DNA from 2 places in the Paraburkholderia sp. BL10I2N1 genome. Region 2 is predicted to be linked to the other one. Evidence: riboswitches for the same ligand, from Rfam matches in the RefSeq annotation. Region 2 holds a riboswitch; the other holds the start of a gene.
What was found. Region 2 has a riboswitch for cobalamin ahead of cobW (cobalamin biosynthesis protein CobW). Riboswitches for the same ligand answer to the same signal wherever they lie in the genome.
Positions count from the first base shown of each region.

Region 1 (11,195 bases), on a different contig from region 2:
TAGTTGCGCACGCCCGTCCAGGGAAGGGTGTGCCGAGCGGCTTTGGCGAGGTGGTCGATGCTTGCTTCGTCCGGTTCGGACTTCATTAGCCAGTAGCGCATGAGTCGATTTGAACGTTGAGAAGAACACAGGATAAGCGCAATGCGTGACGCGGTGCTAGCGATGCGGAACTACGAACGGAACACTACAAACGGAAACGGCATCGGACGAATGTCCGATGCCGTTGAATAGGTCCCCGCCATAGCCGCTAGGCCGGCATCCTGAACCGGGAGTTCAGAATTGGTCGCAGTTAGCAGCACTTCGGGTACATCAGACAGAGTGACGCGCACACCCGTGCTGCAAATTTCCGCAACCGTGCACATGGCATTGGTTCAAGGAATATATGACCTTGGCGAACCAGGCAGGGAAGCTGATAAAACTGACTGGATCCAGACGCTTGAGGTTACCTCGCGAATTGCTCTGAATCCGAAGCGGGCCCAATGTTCCAGATGGCCTGCCTCTGAACAACTTTTACTGCACACCGTACTGCTGGATTACCGCGCCCAGCTGTTCGTTCATTGAGTGCATTGTACGCCGGATTTCCTCGGCGGGAAATGATTCTCCGTGACGTACGCTAGCCTGCAACTTAAGCAGTTCCGATGCCAGCGACAGCGCAGCCATGACGGCAATGCGATCCTGGCCGCGAACGTTGCTGGTCGAACGGATCTTCGACATCTCCGCATCGACGCGAGCAACGGCTTCGAGCAGTGCGGCTTCCGTTTCCGACGAACAGGCGAGACGATAGGGCTGGCCCAGGATCGAGACTTCGATCTGCTTTGTGGTCATGCATTTTCTCCGTGGCGGGTGACGTCGCCGCCGGCTTCGGTTTCGACTTCCTGCTGCGACGACGCGAGCAGATCAAGTTGATTGTCCGGCTCGGCGTGCGCTTTCGCACGCGGGAGTTTTTCGAGGATGGCGTTCAGCCGCACCTGGGCGTCGTCGATCTTCGATGAAAGCGAATCGCGCTCCGCTTGCAGCGCGTTGCGCTCTTCGCGCATCTGCTCGAGTTCGGCACGCGCGGCCTCGCATTCTGCGCGAGCGTCGGCGAGCTGCTTTTCAAGCGCGCGACGCGCTTCGTGATGACGCTGGCTGATTTCGATCAGCCGGCCAATATTCTGTGAGAGTGTTTCGAGTTCGGTGAGCATGTGCTGCGTCCTCTAAAGACACGGCATTTTAGCGCGGAATGTGACAGCTTCCGACAATTGTCTCGTTTCGAGACGTAACATCTCTGCTTTATACCTGCTTTATGCCTGTTTCGAGCGAGTTTCGTGCCTGTGACATGCGGAAACTTTGCTCACATTGCACGCGACGTGCGCACGCGAATTGCAGGAATCGACCATTCTTGACGCCCCAGGAAGCCCCTCCTACACTTGCGGCACTTTGGTGCCCGCGCGCGTTTTCACATCGTGCGCAGTTAAACGGGAAACAGGAAGCCGCGTCCGCCAGGACGAGCCAACCTGTGCTGCCCCCGCAACGGTAAGCGACCGCATGATGTCATGCAGGTCGACCTGGGCGCGTCTCCGGCGAGGCGCGCAATGCCACTGCGCAATTCTTGCGTGGGAAGGCGGGTCGATGTGTCGCCAGCCCGGATACCGGCCAGAGTGAGGGGCGTCGTCCGCGTGGCTTCACGCCGGCGGACCGCCCTGTTACGCACCGGCTCGCGGGGAAGCAGGCCGGGCACGCTATCCACAGGAAACAACCGGATGTACACGCCCATCGCCGGCACGGCACTACTCGCCGTGGCCGGCTTGCCGCTCGGCGCGCAAGCCTTGCCCGCAACCACGGATGAAGCGCCTGCGCTCGCGCAGGATACGGCGCCGTCGGTCGCGCCGGGCAACATTGCAACCTCCAGCACAACGGCCGCTCCCGCCACGAAGTCCGCCAGCACCACGCTCACGCCGATCGTGGTGACTGCGGAGCGCGGCGCGCAGCCGCTCGCCGACGCGATCCCTCAGACCACGCGGTTCGACCAGCAGGACATCGCCGACACCACGGCGCGCGATCTGCCGGGTTTGCTGCAGCTCGCGCCCGGCGCGCAGATCGTGCGCAATGGCGGCCCGGGTTCGTCCTCGAGTCTATTCCTGCGGGGCGCTTCGGCACAGCAGTCGCTCGTGTTGATAGATGGTGTGCGTGTCGATTCGGTCAGCCTCGGTAGCGCACAGATCGAGCAGATCCCGCTCGACCAGGTCGATCACGTCGAAGTGGTGAACGGCAATGTGTCGGCGCTGTATGGTTCCGGCGCGATTGGCGGCGTGGTGCAGGTGTTCACGAAGGACGGCGGCGATCATCCACCGCGCTTCAATTTCTCCGTCGGCTACGGCAGCTATCACACGCAAAGCCAGCAGGCCGGCGTGAACGGTGCGCTCGACAGGGACGGCGCGACGACCTTCAGCCTGTCGCTCGCGCGGACGAAAGACGATGGCTTTTCGTCGATCGATCCCGCGCTCGCGCCGGTCAATCCGAACGCCAATGGCTATCTGAACGAAAGCATCTCGGCATCGCTGCGCCACACATTCAACGACAGGTGGGACGCGGGCATCCGCTATTTCCAGTCGAACGGAAACAACAGCTTCGACGATCCATTCGGCGCGCCCACCGATCTCAACAACCTGTACAGCAGGGTTCAGCAGGCGTCGGCATTCGCGGACGGTCGCGTGACCGACTGGTGGGCGACGCACTTCGTCGTCGCGACGGGCAACGATCGCAGCACGACGGCGTTGAACGGCCTTTATGCCGACCACTTCAACACCGACAATAATCAGTACACGTGGCAGAACGATTTCACGTTCGCGTCGCAGCAGAAGGTCAAGGCAGGCTACGAGCATCTCGACCAGAGCCTCGATTCGGATGAGTACGGCGCGCCCGCCCGTCACGTGGACTCCGGGTTTATCGGCTATACGGGGCGCTTCGGCCGAAGCCAGTTCCAGGCCAACGTGCGGCGCGACCAGTACTCCGATTTCGGCGGCGCGAACAGTTACTATCTCGGCTATGGCCACGATCTGAACGAGCACTGGAAGGTGACCGCAAGCTGGTCGAATGCGTTCCGCGCGCCGACCTTCAACGATCTGTACTTTCCGGGGAGCGGCAATCCGTCGATCCAGCCTGAACACAGTCATTCGATTGAAGCGGCGTTGCAGTACGCATCGGATGCCCTGGGCGTGTTGCGACTGACCGCGTTCCAGACGCGCTATACGAACCTGATCGAGTATCAACAGGTCACGCCGGGCGTGTATGTTGCGCAGAACGTCGGGCGGGCGAAGGTGCAGGGGCTCGAAGGATCGTGGAGCGGCCATCTGGGCAAGACTGACGTGCGTGCTTCGGTGACGTTGCAGAATCCCGTCGACGAAGACACGAACACCGATCTGAATCGGCGCGCGCGCCGCTTCGCATCGCTCTCGGTGAACCGCGACGTTGCCGGATGGCGCGTGGGCGGCGAGTGGATCGTAAGCGGCGAGCGCGACGATACCGGCAACACGCTCGGCGGCTATGGTGTAGTGAACCTGTCCGCGCGCTACAACATCACGAAGGCGTGGTACGTGGCGGCGCAGATCCAGAATCTCTTCGACAAGGACTATGAACTGGCCTACACATACAACACGCCACGACGCGGCGCCTGGCTCACGCTCGGCTGGCAGCAGCAGTGATGCGCATGGTGTACTGAGCCATTGTGTCTTCTGAAACCACGCCCATGAGTCGCCTCGCACTGCGTACCGTTGCCGGCATGACCGCGAAGCGCGCCGCGACGATCTGGCTCGTGCTCGGCGTGCTGGCGGTCGTCGTGTTTGTCGCATCGCTCATGCTTGGCAGCGTGCCCGTGTCTCCGCTGCGCGTGCTGGCTGCGCTGCTGCCGTGGCATGGCAGCAGCGCGTTGGCATCGACGGACCTCGCGGGGGAAATCGTCCGCAGCTTGCGCCTGCCGCGCGCGCTTGCCGGATTTGCGTGCGGCGCATTGCTCGCCGTTGCCGGTGCCCTGTTGCAGGTGCTGCTGCGCAATCCGCTCGCCGAACCGTACGTGCTAGGCGTGTCGGGCGGCGCGGCCAGCTTCGCGCTTGTCGCGATGATCGCGGGTTGCGCATGGTGGATCGTCGACGCCAGCGCATTTGCCGGCGCATTGCTGTCGATCCTGCTTGTGCTGGGGCTGGCACGTCACGACTTGTGGCGAGGCGAGCCGCAGGACACATCGCCGCGTTTGCTGCTGACAGGCGTCGTGATTGCAGCGGGCTGGGGCGCGGTCATCACGTTGCTGCTGAGCGTCGCGCCGGAGAGCCGTCTGCGCGGCATGCTGTTCTGGCTCACTGGCGACCTGAACGGCGGCGGCACGCCATGGGTCGCGCTTGTCGCGGTGCTGATCGGGCTCGTCGCAATCGTGCCTGTTACCCCGCAACTGAACGTGCTGCTGCGCGGCGATGCGGCCGCGCACGCGCTCGGCGTCACCGTCATGCGGCTGCGTTTGCGGGTGTACCTCGTGGCCTCGCTGGCAGCAGCCGCTGCCGTCACGACGGGCGGCACCATCGGCTTCGTCGGCCTTGTCGTGCCGCACATGCTGCGGCTTTGCTTCGGCAATGACCAGCGTATGCTGCTGCCCGCAGCCGCGCTTGCCGGAGGCGTAGCCGTGATGGGCGCCGATCTGGTTGCGCGCACCGTGATCGCACCGGCGCAATTGCCGGTTGGCGTGATTACGGCGTTGACGGGCGTGCCCGTCTTCCTGTGGATGCTCTTGCGCAGGCGGCGATGATGACGCGTCCTTCCCTCAATGCGCCTGCACTTAGTGCGCAATGTGTGACGTTGCGTGCAGGCGCACGCACGTTGCTCGACGATTTCACGCACACGTTTTATGCCGGTGAAGTCTGGTGCATCGCCGGACCGAACGGTGCCGGCAAGACGACGCTGATCTCGGCGCTTGCCGGATTGCTTGCGCCCGCGACAGGCCATGTCGAAGTCGACGGCCTTCGCGTCGCGGACTGGTCGCCAGTCGATCTTGCACGCCGCCGCGCGCTGATGCCGCAGGGCGAACACGACGCGTTCAGCGCGAGCGTGCTGGACATCGTGATGCTCAACCGCTTTCCGCATCTCTCGGGATGGGGCTGGGAAGGCGCCGAAGATCGCGCGGCGGCGCACACGGCGCTCGATACGCTGGGCCTTGCCCCTCTGGCGACGCGCGATGTGTTGTCGCTTTCGGGCGGCGAGCGTCAGCGGGTCGCGCTGGCTGCGGTGCTGTGTCAGGATGCACCGTTGTTGCTGCTGGATGAACCGCTGTCGCATCTTGACCTGCATCACCAGATCGATTGCCTCGAAGCGTTGACGACGTGGGTGCAGCACACACCGCGAATCGTCATCTTTTCGTGTCACGACCTCAATCTTGCGCGCCGTTTTGCGACGCACGCGTTACTGCTCGAAGGAAACGGCGGCGCGCACGCGGGCGCCGCGCGCGACGTGCTGACACCGGCGCTCGCGAGCCGCGCCTTCGGTTATCCGCTCATCCTGATCCGCGACGGCGACCATGAAGCACTCGTTCCCGCGATGCACCCGCGCATGCGCCGGGCGACGCATCAGGACACAAATAATCCCTCAACGAAAATGAACATGACCTCTTCCCTACTTGCGTTACCAGTTGTCGAACCGCTCGATCAGACCTTGCGTAACGAGTTGCAGCACATCATCGACACGAAGACGAAGCCGCCTGGCAGCCTCGGCCGTCTCGAGTCGCTCGCGCGCCAGATCGGCATGATCCAGCGCACGACGCGTCCCACCATCGAACGTCCGGCGATGATCGTATTCGCCGCCGACCACGGCATCGCGCACGAAGGCGTGAGTCCGTATCCGCAGGCCGTCACGGCGCAGATGGTCGGCAACTTTCTTGCGGGCGGCGCGGCGATCAATGCGCTGAGCGGCGTGGCGGGGCTCACGCTCGAAATCGTCAACGCGGGGGTGGCGACGCCGTTGCCGCCGTCGGATGTACTCGTCGATATTCCGATCGCGCGAGGCACGCGAAACTTTGCGCACGAGCCTGCGATGACGCGTGAAGAAGCGCTCGCCGCCATGCAGGCCGGCGCGGCACGCGTGCGCCATCACGCGGCGCTGGGTACCAATGTGATCGGCCTCGGTGAGATGGGCATTGCGAATACGTCGGCGGCCGCGTGCCTGATGAGTCGACTCTGTGGCGTGCCGATCGACGAATGCGTCGGACGCGGCACCGGTCTCGATAACGCCGGTCTCGCGAAGAAGAGCAACGTGCTGGCGTCGGCGCTTGCCATTCACGCAGTCAGCGACGACCCGCTCGATGTGCTCGCCACCTTCGGTGGCTTCGAGATCGCGATGATGGCCGGTGCGTACCTCGCGGCGGCGCAGGAGCGGATGACGATTCTCGTCGACGGTTTCATCGCGACGTCCGCGCTGCTCGTTGCCGATGCGCTTGCGCCTGAGGTGCGCGGCTACTGCGTGTTCGCTCATGCGTCGAATGAGGCTGGACATCGGCGCATGCTCGACTATCTCGGCGCGATTCCGCTGCTCTCGCTCGATCTTCGGCTGGGCGAAGGCACCGGCGCCGCGCTGGCGTTGCCGTTGTTGCGCGCGGCAGTCGCGTTCATCAACGAGATGGCGAGTTTCGAATCCGCCGGTGTGGCTGACCGCGACGCCTGAGCCAATCGCATACGGATGTAGAGGGGCCGCGCCATCATGAATCCGCTTGCCGAACTGCGTTATTTCTTTACTGCGCTGGGTTATTTCACACGGGTACCGGTGCCGCGCTGGGTCGGCTATGAGCCGCACTATCTCAACGCGGCGGCGCGGTATTTTCCACTCGTCGGCGCGTTGGTGGGCGGGGTTGGCGCGCTCGTTTATCTCGCGGCGTTGCGCGTGTTTCCGGCGGGCGTCGCCGTGTTGCTGTCGATGACCGCGACGCTGCTATTGACCGGCGCGTTTCACGAGGATGGTCTCGCAGACTGCTGCGATGCATTTGGCGGCGGCTGCACACGCGACGACGTGCTGCGCATCATGCATGACTCGCGCATCGGTGCGTTCGGCGCCATTGCGCTCGTGGTTGCGCTCGCGTTGAAATGGCAGACGCTAGTCTCGCTGCCGCCATTGCGCGCTGCGTCGCTGATTGTGACGGCGCACACGGCGAGCCGCGCCTGCGCGATCAGCTATCTGGCGACGCTCGATTACGTCCGGCCCGAAGGCAAGGCGAGGCCCGTTGCGCAGCGCATGACGCCCGGTGCGTTGGCGCTCGTTGCCGCATTCGGACTGCCATGGCTCTTCTGGCCGGACTGGCGCGCGGGCTGCGCCACGCTTGTCGTGCTGATCGCACTTCGCTTCGCCCTGGGGCGCTATTTCGTGCGGCGCATCGGCGGCTACACCGGCGATTGCCTCGGCTTTGCACAGCAGGTCTTCGAACTCGCGATCTATCTGACGGGGCTTGCATGGATCTCGTTCTGATCCGTCATCCGGCGGTCGCGGTCGAGGCGGGCGTTTGCTATGGTCGCAGCAATGTACCGCTTGCAGGCGACCCGCAGGCTTGCGTCTCAGCACTGGCGAGTCGCTTCGCGCAGTTCGACATACCGGCGCCCGACGTTACGCTGACCAGCCCGCTTGGACGCTGCGCATCGGTGGCTGAATCGTGGGCAGCCTGTTGCGGCTGTCAGTGGCGCACGGACCCGCGTCTGCAGGAGATGGATTTCGGCGCGTGGGAACAGCAACGCTGGGACGCAATCGACCGCGCGTTGCTCGACGAATGGGCTGCCGATCTTCAGCACGCTCGCGCACATGGCGGCGAGAGCGTTGCCCAGTTCAGCGCACGAGTACAGGAATGGTTCGACGACGTGCAGGCGCAGACTGATCGCGCATGCGTGCACGTCGTCACGCACGCGGGCGTGATTCGCGTGCTGGCATCCATCGCGCTAGGGATCCCGCTTGACCGTTGTCTGTCCTGGTCGGTCGACTTCGCCAGTGTGGCCTGGTTGCGAGGAGGCGATGCGGCCGGGCGGTGGGCGCTCGTACGCTGGAATGCTTGAGACCGCGCAGTCTGGTAGCGCGAGTTCGAGTGCTCCGGGCTTACTGTCCTGCACCCGCTCTTCTCGAGCGCGCTGTCTCCAGATCCTGACACAGCAGCGCTGCGCCCTGCGCGATACGCGGAGCGGGGCGGCTGATCAGGTCACCATCGATTGCAAATAGGTTGTTGTGTGCTACTGCCGCGAGGCCTGGCCAGGCACGCCATGTGTCGAGCTGCGGCATTTGCGTGTCGGGTGCGGTAGCGCCTCGCGACGCGGTCACGATCGCCTCCGGATTCGCCGCGAGCACCGCTTCGGTTGAGACGGTGGGCGCAAGCGGCTCCAGTTTCGCGAAGACGTTGCGGCCGCCGCACAATGCGATCACGTCGCTGATCATGTGCTCGCCGTTGAGCGTCATCAGCGGCTGATCCCACACCTGGTAGAACACGCTGACGGGCGGCCGCGCAGCATAGCGCGCGCGCAGTTGCGCAATGTCGGCCCGATAGGCGTTCGCCGCGGCATCCGCGGTCTGCGATGTGCCAAGCAGGGCGCCCAGCTTCGTCAGTGTGACGGCGACATCGTCGAGACGATGCGGCTCGCTGAAGAAGAGCGGGATATGTAGCTCGCGCAGACGGTCGAGCTGCCGCTGCGCATTGCCGTGACGCCACACGACGATCAGATCGGGTTTGAGCGCGACGATGCGTTCAAGGTCGAGCGCCTTGTTGTCGCCGACGCGCGGAATCTGTTTTGCTTCAGGCGGATAGTCGCTATAGGTGACCGCACCGACGAGTTTCGCTCCGCCTCCTGCCGCGTAGAGCAATTCGGTGACATGCGGCGCGAGGCTGATGACGCGCTGGGCGGGAGCTGAGAGCGTGACGGTGGCGCCGGAGTCGTCGGTGACGCTGACCGTCGTGGCGTGCGCCGACGGTGCGCACGCGAACAGGCCAGCGAAGATCAGGAAGGCAACGTGCGGCAATCGGCGGATCATCGGTTGTCAAAACGAGGAGTGGCAGCGATTTCGCGCATGCTCGCGGCGAGAGCATGCTCAAGACGTGCCCATTGCGCATCGGGGCCGGGCAGTCCAAAGCGCACACTGGCAGGCTCTGCAAAGAAGCGCGTCCAGATGCCACGCCGTGCGAGCGCATGATGCAGGGCGTGAGCGCGCGCATCGCAGGTCCATGCGAAGAGCGGCGTGCGATGCAGCGACAACCCTTGCGCACCGAGCAGCGCAGCGAGACGGGCGCTTTGCGCTTCAAGTTGCGTGCGCATATCGCGCTGCCATTCGAGATCACCGAAGGCGGCGCTCACCGCATGCCGCGCCGGACCGCTGACGGTCCACGCACCGAGCGCATCACGCAGGCCAGCGAGCAACGTGGGCGTAGCAAGCACGAAACCCGCGCGCACGCCGGCAAGCCCGAAGAATTTTCCCGGCGAGCGGAAGACGACGAGTCCCACGCGATCGGTCCGGTTCGCAAGCGACGCCGATGGCATCGCATCAGCAAACGCCTCGTCGACGATCAGCGAGCCACCCCGCGCCGATAGTTCGGCATGCCACTGAAGCAGCGTTGCAGCCGGGACGTGTTGCGCAGTCGGATTGTTTGGATTGACGACGACCGCGTGCGTCAGTTCATCCGGCAACTTCGCGCTCGATATGTCGAGCGTGGCGACCCGATGACCGGCACGCCGGAACGCTGGCGCATATTCGCCATACGTGAGCGGCGCAATACCGACGACGCCGCGCGGCAACAGTGTCGGCAGCGTGCGGATCGCCGCCTGGCTGCCCGCTACAGGCAGCACATGTGCGGTGTCCGGCGCGCCATAGTAGTGTGCGGCGCAGGCGGCGTAACCGTCGCCTTCGTCCGGCAGCCGTCGCCATGCTTCGGCGGGAACGGGGGGTACGGGATAGCCGTGCGGATTGATCCCTGTCGACAGGTCGAGCCATTCACCGTACGGGATGCCGTAGCGTCGCGCCGCTTCGTGCAGATTTCCGCCGTGCGCGATTGCTTCAGCCATGGAACGGTACGCTCAGAAGCGCCAGCACGATCAGCACGGCGAGCCAGAGAATGACGGTCCGTTCCACCAGGACCAGCGCCGCCGTCACGTGCTGCGCACTGGCTGTGCGACCCATGCCGAGTGTCGGGCGTTGCTCGGTTGCGCCGTGATACGTGGCGGGTCCGCCGATCAGTACGTTCAGACTGCCCGCGCCTGAAGCCATCACCGGGCCGGCGTTCGGACTGTCCCAGCGATGCGCCTGTTCGCGCCAGCATTGCAGCGCGGTGCGCGTATCGCCGAGCACCGCATAGCTCGCCGCCGTGAGGCGTGCCGGAATCCAGTTAAGCACGTCGTCGAAGCGCGCGGCCGCCCAGCCGAAGCGCAGATAGCGCGGTGTGCGGTAACCCCACATCGCGTCGAGCGTGTTGGCGAGCCGGAACGCAAGTGCGCCCGGGCCGCCCAGAATCGCGAACCAGAAGAGCGCGCCGAAGATCGCATCGTTGCCGTTTTCCAGCGCGGATTCGACAGCGGCACGCGATAGCGCGCCTTCGTCCGCATGCGCTGTTTCGCGCGATACGATCCGCGACGTCAGCAAGCGCGCCTCTGCGAGATCACGTTTTGCAAGCGCGCGCGCAATCGGCGCGATATGGTCGTGCAGACTACGGGCACCGAGCGCGAACCACAGCAGCGCGACGTGCACGGCGCAGGCATACCCGAACGGCAGTACGGTGACGAGCCACGCGGCAATCAGCACAGGCGGCGCGACTGCCAGCAGCCACGCGACGATGCCCATCAGCCGGGCGCGCACACCGTTATTCAGGCGCGCCTCGATACGGCTTGCGAGCTTGCCGAAGCCGACGAGCGGATGCGCCGTTCGCGGCTCGCCAAGCCAGCGATCGACGGCGACCGAGGCAGTCGCAAGCGTTGCGATGAGCGGCAGCGACAGCATCATCAATGGCCCGCCGTTTTCAGCGAAAGCGGCAGGCCCGCGATCATCATCGTGACCTGTGTGCTCAGGGCCGCCACGCGCTGGTTCAGCCGCCCGATTTCGTCGACATAGAGACGTGTCGCCGCGCCGAGCGGCACGACGCCGAGGCCGATCTCATTGCTGACCACAATGATCCTGCCCCTTGCCGACACCAGCGCCGCCTCGAACGCGAGCATACGTGCGTGCGGGTC
Region 1 is NZ_SNWA01000001.1:193,437-204,631, reverse strand. It holds gene B0G77_RS00945 (EVE domain-containing protein) at 1-101, opposite strand, end outside; RNA gene ssrS (6S RNA) at 229-410, opposite strand; gene B0G77_RS00935 (cell division protein ZapA) at 511-825, opposite strand; gene B0G77_RS00930 (ATPase) at 822-1,184, opposite strand; cobalamin riboswitch at 1,404-1,655, shown strand; gene B0G77_RS00925 (TonB-dependent receptor) at 1,743-3,683, shown strand; gene B0G77_RS00920 (iron ABC transporter permease) at 3,728-4,774, shown strand; partial or broken gene B0G77_RS44005 (ABC transporter ATP-binding protein) at 4,771-5,559, shown strand; gene cobT (nicotinate-nucleotide--dimethylbenzimidazole phosphoribosyltransferase) at 5,623-6,678, shown strand; gene B0G77_RS00910 (adenosylcobinamide-GDP ribazoletransferase) at 6,715-7,473, shown strand; gene cobC (alpha-ribazole phosphatase) at 7,458-8,048, shown strand; gene B0G77_RS00900 (cobalamin-binding protein) at 8,089-9,012, opposite strand; gene cobD (threonine-phosphate decarboxylase CobD) at 9,009-10,037, opposite strand; gene cbiB (adenosylcobinamide-phosphate synthase CbiB) at 10,030-10,965, opposite strand; gene cobU (bifunctional adenosylcobinamide kinase/adenosylcobinamide-phosphate guanylyltransferase) at 10,968-11,195, opposite strand, start outside.
Region 1: linked by a shared signal. The riboswitch ahead of B0G77_RS00925 (TonB-dependent receptor) and the one ahead of cobW (cobalamin biosynthesis protein CobW) in region 2 are both predicted to bind cobalamin.

Region 2 (11,195 bases):
GGACGTGCCGCTCGACAAGCTGCTGCGCGGACTTGAGACCGAGCGCCCATGCGGACTGCGTCGGAACCGCGCGCGTGTCGACCGAATAGAAGTTGCGGCCGGTGGGCAGCACATCCGGGCGCCCGCGCGAAGGCGATCCGCTCGGCCCTGCTGGCACGAAACGTCCTTCGAGTCCCCGCTTCAGTTGGAGCATTTCCTGCGGGCCGCATGCGTCGAGGCGCGGCAGTATGTCGTTGCGCAGCCGTTCCAGAACACATTCCGCCTGGGGCAGCGTACAGGGCTCATGTGAAGCATCAGGCGCATCTTCATCGCACACGCGCCGCAACAGTTCCGCTGCCAGCAGTTCGAGACGTTCGCGCGTGTCGCCGTTATGTCGCCACGGCGCATCACTGACACGCTGCAGGATTTCGGGGCGTGGGCCGTCCCACGCTGCAGACCAGTCAGCCGACAAGGGATCGAAAACGTGATCGACCGCGAGGTCGCGCGCTAACGCGTCGATCAGACCGGCTTTCGCACCCTGCCCGTCGCCAACCGGAAAGCGCCCGAGCGCCAGCAACGTATCGCGGCGCTGCACCCCCTGCGGCGATTGCCCGAACGTATGCAGGCCGTCGCGGATCTGCGCTTCCTTCAACTCGCAGAGGTACGCGTCGGCACGCGTCAACAGCAGGTCTTCAGCGTCCTGCCCGTCCGGCACACTCAGACTCAGTTCCTCATGCAGGCGATGCTTGATGATGGTTTCCAGAATCGTTCGCCGCAGCAGCTTCGAACGACGCGGATCGACCATCAACGCTTCATAGTATTCGTCCACCTGCCGTTCGAGATCCTGTAGCGGCCCATAGTTCTCCGCGCGGGTGAGCGGCGGCATCAGGTGATCGATGATGACGGCCTGTGCACGCCGCTTAGCCTGGCTGCCTTCGCCCGGATCGTTGACGATAAACGGATAAAGATGCGGCATCGGCCCGAGAATCAGATCCGGCCAGCACGTATTGCTGAGCGCGACGCTCTTGCCCGGCAGCCATTCCAGATTGCCGTGCTTGCCGACATGGACGACGGCATCGATATCGAAGCGGTGCCGCAACCAGAAATAGAATGCGAGGTAAGCGTGCGGCGGCACGAGATCGGCGTCGTGATAGCTCGCGTAATCGCCGCCGTCGCGTGAACGGGCCGGCTGGATGCCGACGAACACATGGCCGCAGCGCCAGCCCGCGATCATGAAGCGCCCACGCCGGATCGTCGAGTCCTGTTCTGGAGGGCCCCAGCGTGCATTGAGCGCGTCGCGCGCCTCGGCGGGCAGTTGCTGGAAATACGTCAGATAGTCATCCAGCGAAAGACTTTGCAATGCAGGACGCAGATCACGCACGACGGGATCGTTCGTCACGCCCTGGGTCAGCGTGCACATCAATGCATCGCCATCGGCAGGCAAATTGTCGACGCGATAGCCCTGCTCTTGCAGCATAGCGAGTATGCCGACCACTGACGCTGGCGTATCCAGCCCGACGCCGTTACCGATCCGGCCTTCGCTTACCGGATAGTTCGCGAGGATCAGCGCGAGTTTCTTGTCCGAGTTCGTGATGCCCCGCAGGCGGCACCAGCGCCGGCTCAGTTCGGCGAGAAACGCCACCCGCTCGAGGTCCGGCCGATAGCGCACGACGTCGACTTCGGTGTGCGGACAACGATAGGCAAGCCCCTTGAAGCTGATGGCGCGTGTAATGATGCGGCCGTCTACTTCGGGCAACGCGATGTGCATCGCGATATCGCGGGAATTGAGGCCCTGATTGTCCTTGACCCAGTCGTCGCGGTTGCCGCCGCTCAGGATCACCTGCATGACGGGCGCATCGCCGGCGAGCGCCAACGGCTCGGGATCGTCAATCGCCGACGCGGCGAACGCCGTCGTGTTCAGCACTAACGCCACGTCGTGCTGTGTGCACAGCTGCTGCAGCACGTCGCGACTGACCGCATCTTTCAGAGACGTGATCGCAAGCGGCAGTGGATTCAGGCCCCGTGCATCGAGCGCATCGATCAGCGCATCGAACACAGCTGTGTTCGCCGCCTGCAAATGCGCGCGGTAAAAGAGGATCGCGGCAACCGGCGCGCCGGGGCGCCAGCGCTCCTGCCAGTCTGCCACCGTGGGCACGTCGCGTGCAGGATGATAGAGCGCTGCCGCCGGCAAAGGCTGAGGCAGTGCGGGCTCACGCCCCCAGCCGAACGCGCGGAAAGCGATGAAACGCAGGAACGCTTCCGCGTTTTGCGCGCCGCCTTCGCGCAGATAGCGCCACAGTTGGTGGCATAGCGTAGCGTCCGCCGTGCTGCGCGCGAGCAGATTCGGATCTTCCTGCAGATCGCCGGAGAACATTGCGAGCAGTTGCTGCCTGCGCCCCGCGAGCGCGACCACCTGCTCGATGCCATAAGGCCAGTACGTCTCGCCGCCCAGATGATCAACGATCACGACCTTCGCATGCTGCAACACGTCTTCGACGTAGAAATCCACCGACGCCGGCTGCCGCAGGAACGTCACGTTCGCGAGCCGCAGGCTCGGAAAATCCGCGCCCAGCCGCGGAAAAACGCTTGCGAGCAGGGACAACGTGGTATCGGCCGAACTGAGCACGACGATGTCCGCCGGCTGCTGGTCGATCCGTATGACGCCGGCGGTATCGTCGACGAAGCCACCTGGCGTGGTGCGCAGCAGATGCATACCGCGTTACACCTGTTGCGGCTCGGCGCTCAGCGCGACCGTCAGCGCCTGCTGCAGCGTCGCCTGATCGAGATCTTCGCCGATCAGCACAAAGCGGCTCGCTACCGGCTCACCTGCCTGCCAGCGACGATCGAAGTAACTGTCGAAACGACGTCCCACGCCCTGAATCACGAGCCGCATCGCCGCGCCGGGCAAGGCCGCAAAACCCTTCACACGGTAGATCGTGTGGTTCTCGACCAGCCCCTGCAATGCTGCGACAAGCGCTTCACGCGACGACACCTGCGCCTGAACGACAACGGAATCGAAATCGTCGTGATGGTGATCGGGATCGTCTGCGGACCCGTGATGGTCGTGACGCAGATGAATCGTGTCCTCCGATGCCGACTCAAGCCCGAGCAATGCGTGCAGATCGAGCTGCCCCAGATGCGCACGTACCACCTTGACCTGGGGCGGAATTTCGTCGCGGATCAGTGCCTCCGCGGCAGCCAGTTGCGCATCGGCAAGCAGATCGGTCTTGTTGAGAATCACCAGATCGGCGGAGGACAACTGGTCTTCGAACAGTTCGTGCAGCGGCGATTCGTGGTCGAGATTCGGGTCGGCCTTGCGCTGCGCGTCGACTGCCTGCGGATTCTCCGCGAACTGGCCGCTCACTGCGGCAGGCCCGTCGACTACCGTGACCACTGCGTCGACGGTGAAGCTGTTCTTGATCTGCGGCCAGTTGAATGCCTGCACGAGCGGCTTGGGCAGCGCAAGGCCGGACGTTTCGATCAGCACGTGGTCGATCTGGTCACGACGCTCAACCAGTTGCTCCATGACCGGGAAGAATTCCTCCTGCACTGTGCAGCACAGGCAGCCGTTCGCCAGTTCGTACAACTGCCCTTCCACCTCGCGGCCTTCCTCGTCGCAACCGATGCCGCAACCCTTGAGGATCTCACCGTCGATACCCAGTTCGCCGAATTCGTTGACGATCACCGCGATCCGGCGTCCGCCCGCATGTTGAAGAATGTGCCGAAGCAAGGTGGTTTTGCCGCTGCCGAGGAAGCCCGTCACGATCGTTACGGGAATTTTGCGCGTCTGCATCCTGACTCCAGGGTGGTGGACTGTTTGAAGGATGAAGCCCCGAACTTCACCGGATGCCCGCCCGCAACGCCCTGCGGCATGCTCACGCCGCGATGCGACAGTCGAAACGTCAGACGATCGTCGGGCAACACGCGGGGACGAAATACGGCCTTACGGAAACAACCGGAAGCTCAGTGAATTCGTGGACTACGCGGACCATGCGCCGCATCCCCGCGGCGCCAATCCGTATTTTCTGGCCGGTATCCGGGCTCGCGAAAACGCCGCTTCGCCTTCCCGCGCATTCGACATCACGCGCAGTGGACAGATGCTTGCCTGTCAGGTCATGACGCGCACGCATTGAAGCCGGCTTTGCATCGCTTTCACGATGCCTTCGCTTACCGTTGCGGGGGCAGCACAGGTTGGCCCGATCCGTGCAGGACAGGCTCCCTGTTTCCCGTTTAACTGCGTGCACAGAGCGTGCACGCGAGCACCAGAGTGCGTGGGAGTGTAGGCTCCGTCAAACCCGGCGTCAAGAAAACGCCCTGCCTGAAGGGACTCAGGGCAACTCAGGGCAACAGCGGGCAAGTGAAACCCCCTGCAGCCTGCGCCGGGCAAACCCGTGCTATCGTATGCGCGCGTTTGGTGCCCGCACGTGCGTTCGCATGTGCAGTTAAACGGGAAACAGGAAGCGCGGCAACGCGCCCGGCCTGTGCTGTCCCCGCAACGGTAAGCGGCCTGCGGACTTCGGTCCGCGCATGTCATTCAACGCCACTGTCTGCAACTGGCAGCTGGGAAGGCGAATGACATGAGGTCGTCAGCCCGGATACCGGCCAACGCAAGGGGCGACCGTCGCGATCGCCGAACGCCGGATCCGCGGGGGACGGAACCTGGTGCCTGAGCGCGACCGGCCGCGTGCGCGAGACGCGCGGTCGTTGCGCATGACGTGTGGCATCGCATGACCCATTCATTCTCCGGGCCCGTCCTCGCGACGGCCCTTCCGCTTCCGTCTCCCGCCAACATGGCGAGGCCCGCGCCGTGCTGCCCGCGATGAGCCGCGCCTGGCTGATCGGCGCCGGCCCCGGCGACGTCGAACTGATGACGCTCAAGGCGACACGCGCGCTCGGCGAGGCCGACGTCGTACTCGTCGACGATCTCGTGAATCCCGATGTCCTGCAGTTCGCGCGGACCGACGCCGAGGTCGTGTACGTGGGCAAGCGCGGCGGCCAGCCGTCGGCCTCGCAGGCCGACATTGTCGCCTCGATGCTTGCTCATCTACGCGCCGGGCGCAGCGTCGCACGGCTGAAAGGCGGTGACCCGTTCGTCTTCGGCCGTGGCGGCGAAGAGCTACAGGCGCTGCAAGCCGAAGGCATTCGAGTCGAAATCATCAACGGCATCACGGCGGGCATCGCGGCGCCGGCAGCGATCGGCATTCCTGTGACGCACCGCGATTACGCGCAGGGCGTCGTGTTCGTCACAGGTCATGGCGCGGGCAGCAGCGAGCCGGACTGGAACGCGCTCGCCGCCACACGCATGACCCTCGTGATCTACATGGGCATGCGTCGCCTGAACGAGATCGTCACGGCGCTGTTACAGGCCGGGATGGATCCGCAAACACCCTGCGCCGCGATCGAATCGGCGACGCGCCCCGAGCAGCGCCATGTGCTCGCCCAACTCGATACGCTGGCGGACCACGTGGCCAGCGCCGGACTCGGTTCGCCCGCGATTGTCGTGATCGGCGGCGTGTCGGCGCACGGCATCCCATCGGCGAGCCACGATCGATGAAGACGCTCACCGTGGGCATCGGTTGCAGACGGCTGGCTTCGGCGGAACAGATCGAGGCGGCGGTAACGGTAGCGCTCGCGGGCAGACCGTTCGACAACGTTCGCGAGGTTGCGACGGTCGAATCGAAAGCCGAGGAACCTGGGTTGATCGAATTCTGTGTGCGTCATGCCCTCCCGTTGCGAAGGTTTACACGCGAGCAGATCGCCGGGTTTGGCGCGGTGCCGACGCCCTCTCACACAGTTCGCGGGCTCGCAGGCGTCGACGGCGTCTGTGAGCCCTGCGCGCTTCTCGCTTCTCCCGACTCGATATTGATCGTCGGCAAAACGGTGGTCGGCGGCGTAACCGTCGCGATCGCCTCCATCATCACATCGTCACGCAGCACGACAGGATCCCGGCAACAGGAAACGCCATGAAAACAGATCTCGAATCGCATCAACGCATGACGCAGCGCCGCCGCGAAGGCCACGAAAAGAAGCAGGCCGCAGCAACCGTCGAGAAAGGCCTGCTGATCGTCAACACCGGCACTGGCAAGGGCAAGACCACGGCCGCCTTCGGCATGGCCGTGCGCGTGCTCGGACACGGGATGAGGCTCGGCGTCGTGCAGTTCATCAAGGGCGCGCTCCATACGTCTGAACGCGATTTCCTGGGCGCCCAGGCGCATTGCGATTTCGTCACGATGGGCGACGGCTACACCTGGAATACGCAGAATCGTGAAGCCGACATCGCCACCGCCCGCAAGGGCTGGGACGAAGCGCGCCGGATGATCGAAAGCGGCGACTATCAAATGGTGATTCTCGATGAACTGAACACGGTATTGAAGTACGAATACCTCCCGCTCGATGAAGTGCTCGGCGTGCTGACCGCGCGCCCCCACATGTTGCACGTGGTCGTGACCGGACGTCACGCGCCGGACGCGCTGATCGAAGCCGCCGACCTCGTCACGGAAATGCGCATCGTCAAGCACCCGTATCGCGAGCAGGGCGTGAAAGCGCAGCGCGGCGTGGAGTTCTGAGCGATGCCCGCGTGCCCCGCCCTGTTCGTCAGCGCGCCCGCGTCGGGTCAGGGCAAGACCACGATTACGGCCGGACTCGCCCGCTATCACCAGCGGATGGGGCGTCGCGTGCGGGTCTTCAAGACAGGGCCGGATTTTCTGGACCCGATGATTCTCGCGCGCGCAAGCGGTGCACCCGTGCAGTCGCTCGATCTGTGGATGGTCGGCGAAGCGGCCTGTCGCACGATGCTCGCCGAGGCGGCCGCCGAAGCCGATCTGATCCTGATCGAAGGCGTCATGGGCCTCTATGACGGCACGCCGAGCAGCGCCGATCTGGCGACGACGTTTGGCGTACCGGTCGTCGCCGTGATTTCAGCGAAAGCGATGGCGCAGACGTTCGGTGCGGTTGCTTTTGGGCTTGCGAACTACCGGCCGAACGTGCCGTTTCATGGCGTGTTCGCCAATCGCGTCGGGTCGCCGCGTCATGCGCAGATGCTGGAAGAAGCGTTGCCAGCCGGCATGCAATGGAGCGGATATATCGCTAGCAAGGACGATATCGAACTGCCAGATCGCCATCTGGGTCTGCACCAGGCAGACGAAATAGCGGACCTCGACGCACGGCTCGATCGCGCCGCCGACGCGCTTGCGCAGACGCGGCTTGTCGAACTGCCGCAGGCGGTCGACTTCGGACCGGTGGCGCGCACGGCGGTCCCCCGTCTTCTCGACGGCAAGCAGGTCGCGGTAGCACGCGATGCAGCGTTCGCATTCATCTATCCCGCCAATGTTCAACTGCTGGAGACACTGGGCGCGCGCGTCACGTATTTTTCCCCGCTCGCTGACGAACCCGTGCCGCAATCCGCCGATGCGCTCTATCTGCCCGGCGGCTATCCCGAGCTGCACGCGGAGCGGCTCGCGCGCAACACGTGCAGCGCCGTTACCATTCGCGCTCATGCAGCGTCCGGCAAACCGCTCGTGGCCGAGTGCGGCGGCATGCTGTATCTGCTGGAGACATTGACCGACACCGGCGGCAAACGCACGTTGATGCTAGGCGTGCTGCCAGGCCACGCAACGATGCAGACGCGGCTCGCGTCGCTCGGGATGCAGCAACTCGACGGCATGCACGGCACGATGACCGGCCACACGTTTCACTACTCGCATATGACGACGACCATGGCGCCGTACCTCACGTCCGTGCGCCCGCACTCTGATGCGCGAGGCGAAGCGGTGTACCGGGCTGGTAAGATCGTCGCAACCTACATGCACAGCTACTGGCCCTCCAATCCGGCCTTCGCGGCCGCACTCTTTCATGGCGAAGCGTTTTAGCGATTCCGATCTCGCGGCGGTCTATCGGGTCATCCACGAGCGGCGCGACATGCGCCATTTCGTGCCCGACCCGGTCGATCCCGCCGTGCTGCAGCGGCTCCTCGATGCGGCGCACCATGCGCCGAGCGTCGGCTTCATGCAGCCATGGCGCATCGCTCGCATCACCGATGCTGCGCTGCGCCGTGCCCTGCATGACGCCGTCGAAAGCGAACGGCTCAAGACCGCCGATGCCCTCGGCAAGCGGCATGATGAATTCATGAAGCTGAAGGTCGAAGGCATGCTCGAGTGCGGCGAACTGCTGGTGGTGGCGTTGATGGATGGACGGGAGAAACACGTGTTCGGCCGCCGCACGCTGCCGGAGATGGATCTGGCCTCCGTTGCATGCGCGATCCAGAACATGTGGCTCGCCGCACGCGCGGAAGGATTGGGGATGGGCTGGGTGTCGATCTTCGACGTCGACGCGGTCAGCACGCTGCTGCACATCCCCGCTGGCGCGAGGCCTGTTGCGATCCTGTGTCTCGGGCATGTCGACGAGTTTTACGCGCAACCCATGCTTGAAACCGAACGCTGGGCGTCACGGATGCCGCTCGACCAGTGCGTGTTCGAGAACCGCTGGCCTGAAAGCGACGGCACTGACTCCGCGTAGCGGCAGCCGTAGCCGTAGCCGACAGAACAGCTAAGGCGTGACCGGGCTGACGGACTCGATCCCCGGTGCCCTGCCCGTCTCCACGCTCCCGAACGTCACGCGCCAGTCCCGGTTCCCTGCATAGGGCATTCTGGCCAGCGCGCTTTTGACTAGGTAAGGCACAGCGTGGAGCGGGTCCGCGTCGCGATCACTCTTCGTCACGGTGACCTTGTAGACTTCCTGACCGCTCGTCCGATCGAAAAAGCGCATGGTCAGCGAGTGACGATAGAGCCGTCGCCCAGGAAAAACACTCGTCGTCGCTGGTGCCTCACACGCTTCGGTTGTGCTCTCACAGCCCGCGACGTCGACAACGACCGCCGCCGCCCGCGTATCGTAGGCCAGCGACACGACATATCGCGCACGTTCCTTCGATGCCACGGCGAACCCGTAGCGCGCGAGTTCTTCGCGCACAAGGGCTTCGTATTGCGCATGTTCGGCAGTCGCCTCCTGTGGCGACGTACGCGCAAAGTCATAGGTGCGCTCGTCAGCCAGCGTGGCGGACAAGGGCGATACGCGCACATCCGTCTTGACGCCGGCGCATCCGGCAAGCATCGCCGCGACGAGCGCGGCGCTGAGGATCAACAGGGGTTTCAAGTTTGTCCCGCTTCGAAAGTTATTCGCACTCGTGGTGTTTGCGGTGATCAATCAGCGACTTCATCGAATGCCGGCAACGACACCGTGAACGCCGTCCCACGGCCCACTTCGCTTTCGACGTGCACATCGCCGCCGTGGCGCGTCACCACGGTTTTGACGAATGCCATCCCGAGCCCGGCGCCGCCCACCTCCGGCCGCTCCGACTCATGAAAACGCCGGAAACGCTCAAAGAGCTGCGCCTGCTCTTCAGCAGGAATGCCGTAGCCCTCGTCTCGAATCGTGCACTGCACGCGAGCCGGTAAGCCAGCCTCACGGGAGATCGTGCAGGCGATCCGGGTATCCGAAGGACTGTACTTCACTGCATTGTTCAGAATGTTGACAAGCGCGCGCGTCATCAGCGAACGGTCGGCACAGATCCAATAACCGTCGGCATCGTCACCGTCCTGTTCCAGTTGCGTCTCCAGACGGATGCGGCGCGCGTGCGCCTGCGGCCAGACTTCATCGCTTGCATCGATCAGCAGTTCGACGAGGCTTTGCGGTTCAAGCACATAGGTCTGCGATTCCGCACGCGCGAGTTGCACGAAGTCGTCGGCGAGCGTCAACGCGCGCTGCGCGTAACGTTCGACGCGATCCAGCAACTCGCGCGTATGCTCCGACTCGATACGCGCCCGCTCGATCTCGACGAGCGCAAGAATCGAGGCCTGTGGCGAACGCATGTCGTGCGAAAGCAGACGCAACGCGTCTTCGCGCTGACGTTCGGCCGCGTGCAACGCCGTCACGTCGACCAGGCCGGCAATCCAGCCCGTCACCTCGCCCTGTGCGTTGGTGCACCTCGCATAGCGCAACAGATGGTCGCGCTCGTCGCCGTCGCGCACCTCGATGCCCTGCTCCATCATGTCCGCATAGTCGCGTCGCGTCGGATCGAGTGGCGCAGGCCAGTGGCCGCGGGCGAACGCGTCGGTATCCGCGTGCGAATCGATGGTTTTCACGAACGCGTGATCGCCGAGCGCATCCCGCATCGCGCGCCCCTCCGGTGCGGGCGCGGCGAGCCGTGCAAAATGGGACTTCGCCGCGTGATTCGCGATCAGTATGACGCCGCGCAGATCGCTGACGAGAATCGGTTCCGGCACGCTATCGAGGCTGTCCCAGACAAAGCGCTTCATGTCCTGCACGCGCTGAGCCGCCTGCGCCATCAGCGCCATATGCTGCTCGAGTACATCGCCGGCGAATTCATTGCGCTCTTGTGGCGCTTCAGGCAGCAGATGGGGTTCGTCGGCGAGACTCTGCAACTCCTTGCGCAGATAGGCCATCGTCATCTCGAGGCGACGCCAGTTCCAGATCGGATACACGGCGACGAGGCCGAAGATGGCGGGCACTGGCGACATCCACAGTCGCGCGCCGTACAACAGCGCCAGGCTGCCGCCCGCCATCGCGGCACAGAGCCCCATTGTGAGCAGCAGCGAGCGACGCGGCGACAGCACCAGGAATCCGCCAAGCAGCACGCCAAGCGGAAGCAGCGACACGGCGAATAGCAGCCACGCGTGGGCCGGCAGAATAGCGCGCCCGTTCAGCAACGTATCGAGCACGTTCGCGTGGATGTAGACGCCCGGCATCGGTCCGAGCTCCCCTGAGACCGGGGTCGAGAAGCGGTCATAGAGACCCGACGCGGTCACGCCGATCAGGACGATCCGGTCGCGCAGCATCTCCGTGGGCACGTCGCCGGCGAGCACGCTGGCAAATGAGACCTTCGCGTAGGTTTCTGCTCGCGGACTGAACGGGATCAGGAAGCGCGCTTCACCACTATCGTGGTCGCCCGCGGCATGATCGGGCAAGCCGCGCAAGCGCTCGTTTCCGCCCGCAAGCCTGAGCTTGCCGTCGCGCACCGCCCGGTAAACGGGCACCATCAGTTGCGGCCAGCGCGAGTGTGCGTCGCCCTCAAAGAGCGCGACACTGCGTACGATGGCGTCGCCGTCGACTTCCAGATTGATGTGGCCAAGCGCCGCTGCGGCCTGCGCGAGCGCGGTGACCGGCGTCACCGCGACGCGCTCGCCGTTGGCGCCTTCCGGACT
Region 2 is NZ_SNWA01000002.1:173,445-184,639, forward strand. It holds gene cobN (cobaltochelatase subunit CobN) at 1-2,692, opposite strand, end outside; gene cobW (cobalamin biosynthesis protein CobW) at 2,699-3,772, opposite strand; cobalamin riboswitch at 3,989-4,261, opposite strand; cobalamin riboswitch at 4,375-4,601, shown strand; gene cobA (uroporphyrinogen-III C-methyltransferase) at 4,799-5,533, shown strand; gene B0G77_RS22730 (cobalamin biosynthesis protein) at 5,530-5,946, shown strand; gene cobO (cob(I)yrinic acid a,c-diamide adenosyltransferase) at 5,943-6,545, shown strand; gene B0G77_RS22740 (cobyrinate a,c-diamide synthase) at 6,549-7,847, shown strand; gene bluB (5,6-dimethylbenzimidazole synthase) at 7,831-8,493, shown strand; gene B0G77_RS22750 (DUF4136 domain-containing protein) at 8,524-9,126, opposite strand; gene B0G77_RS22755 (CHASE2 domain-containing protein) at 9,174-11,195, opposite strand, start outside.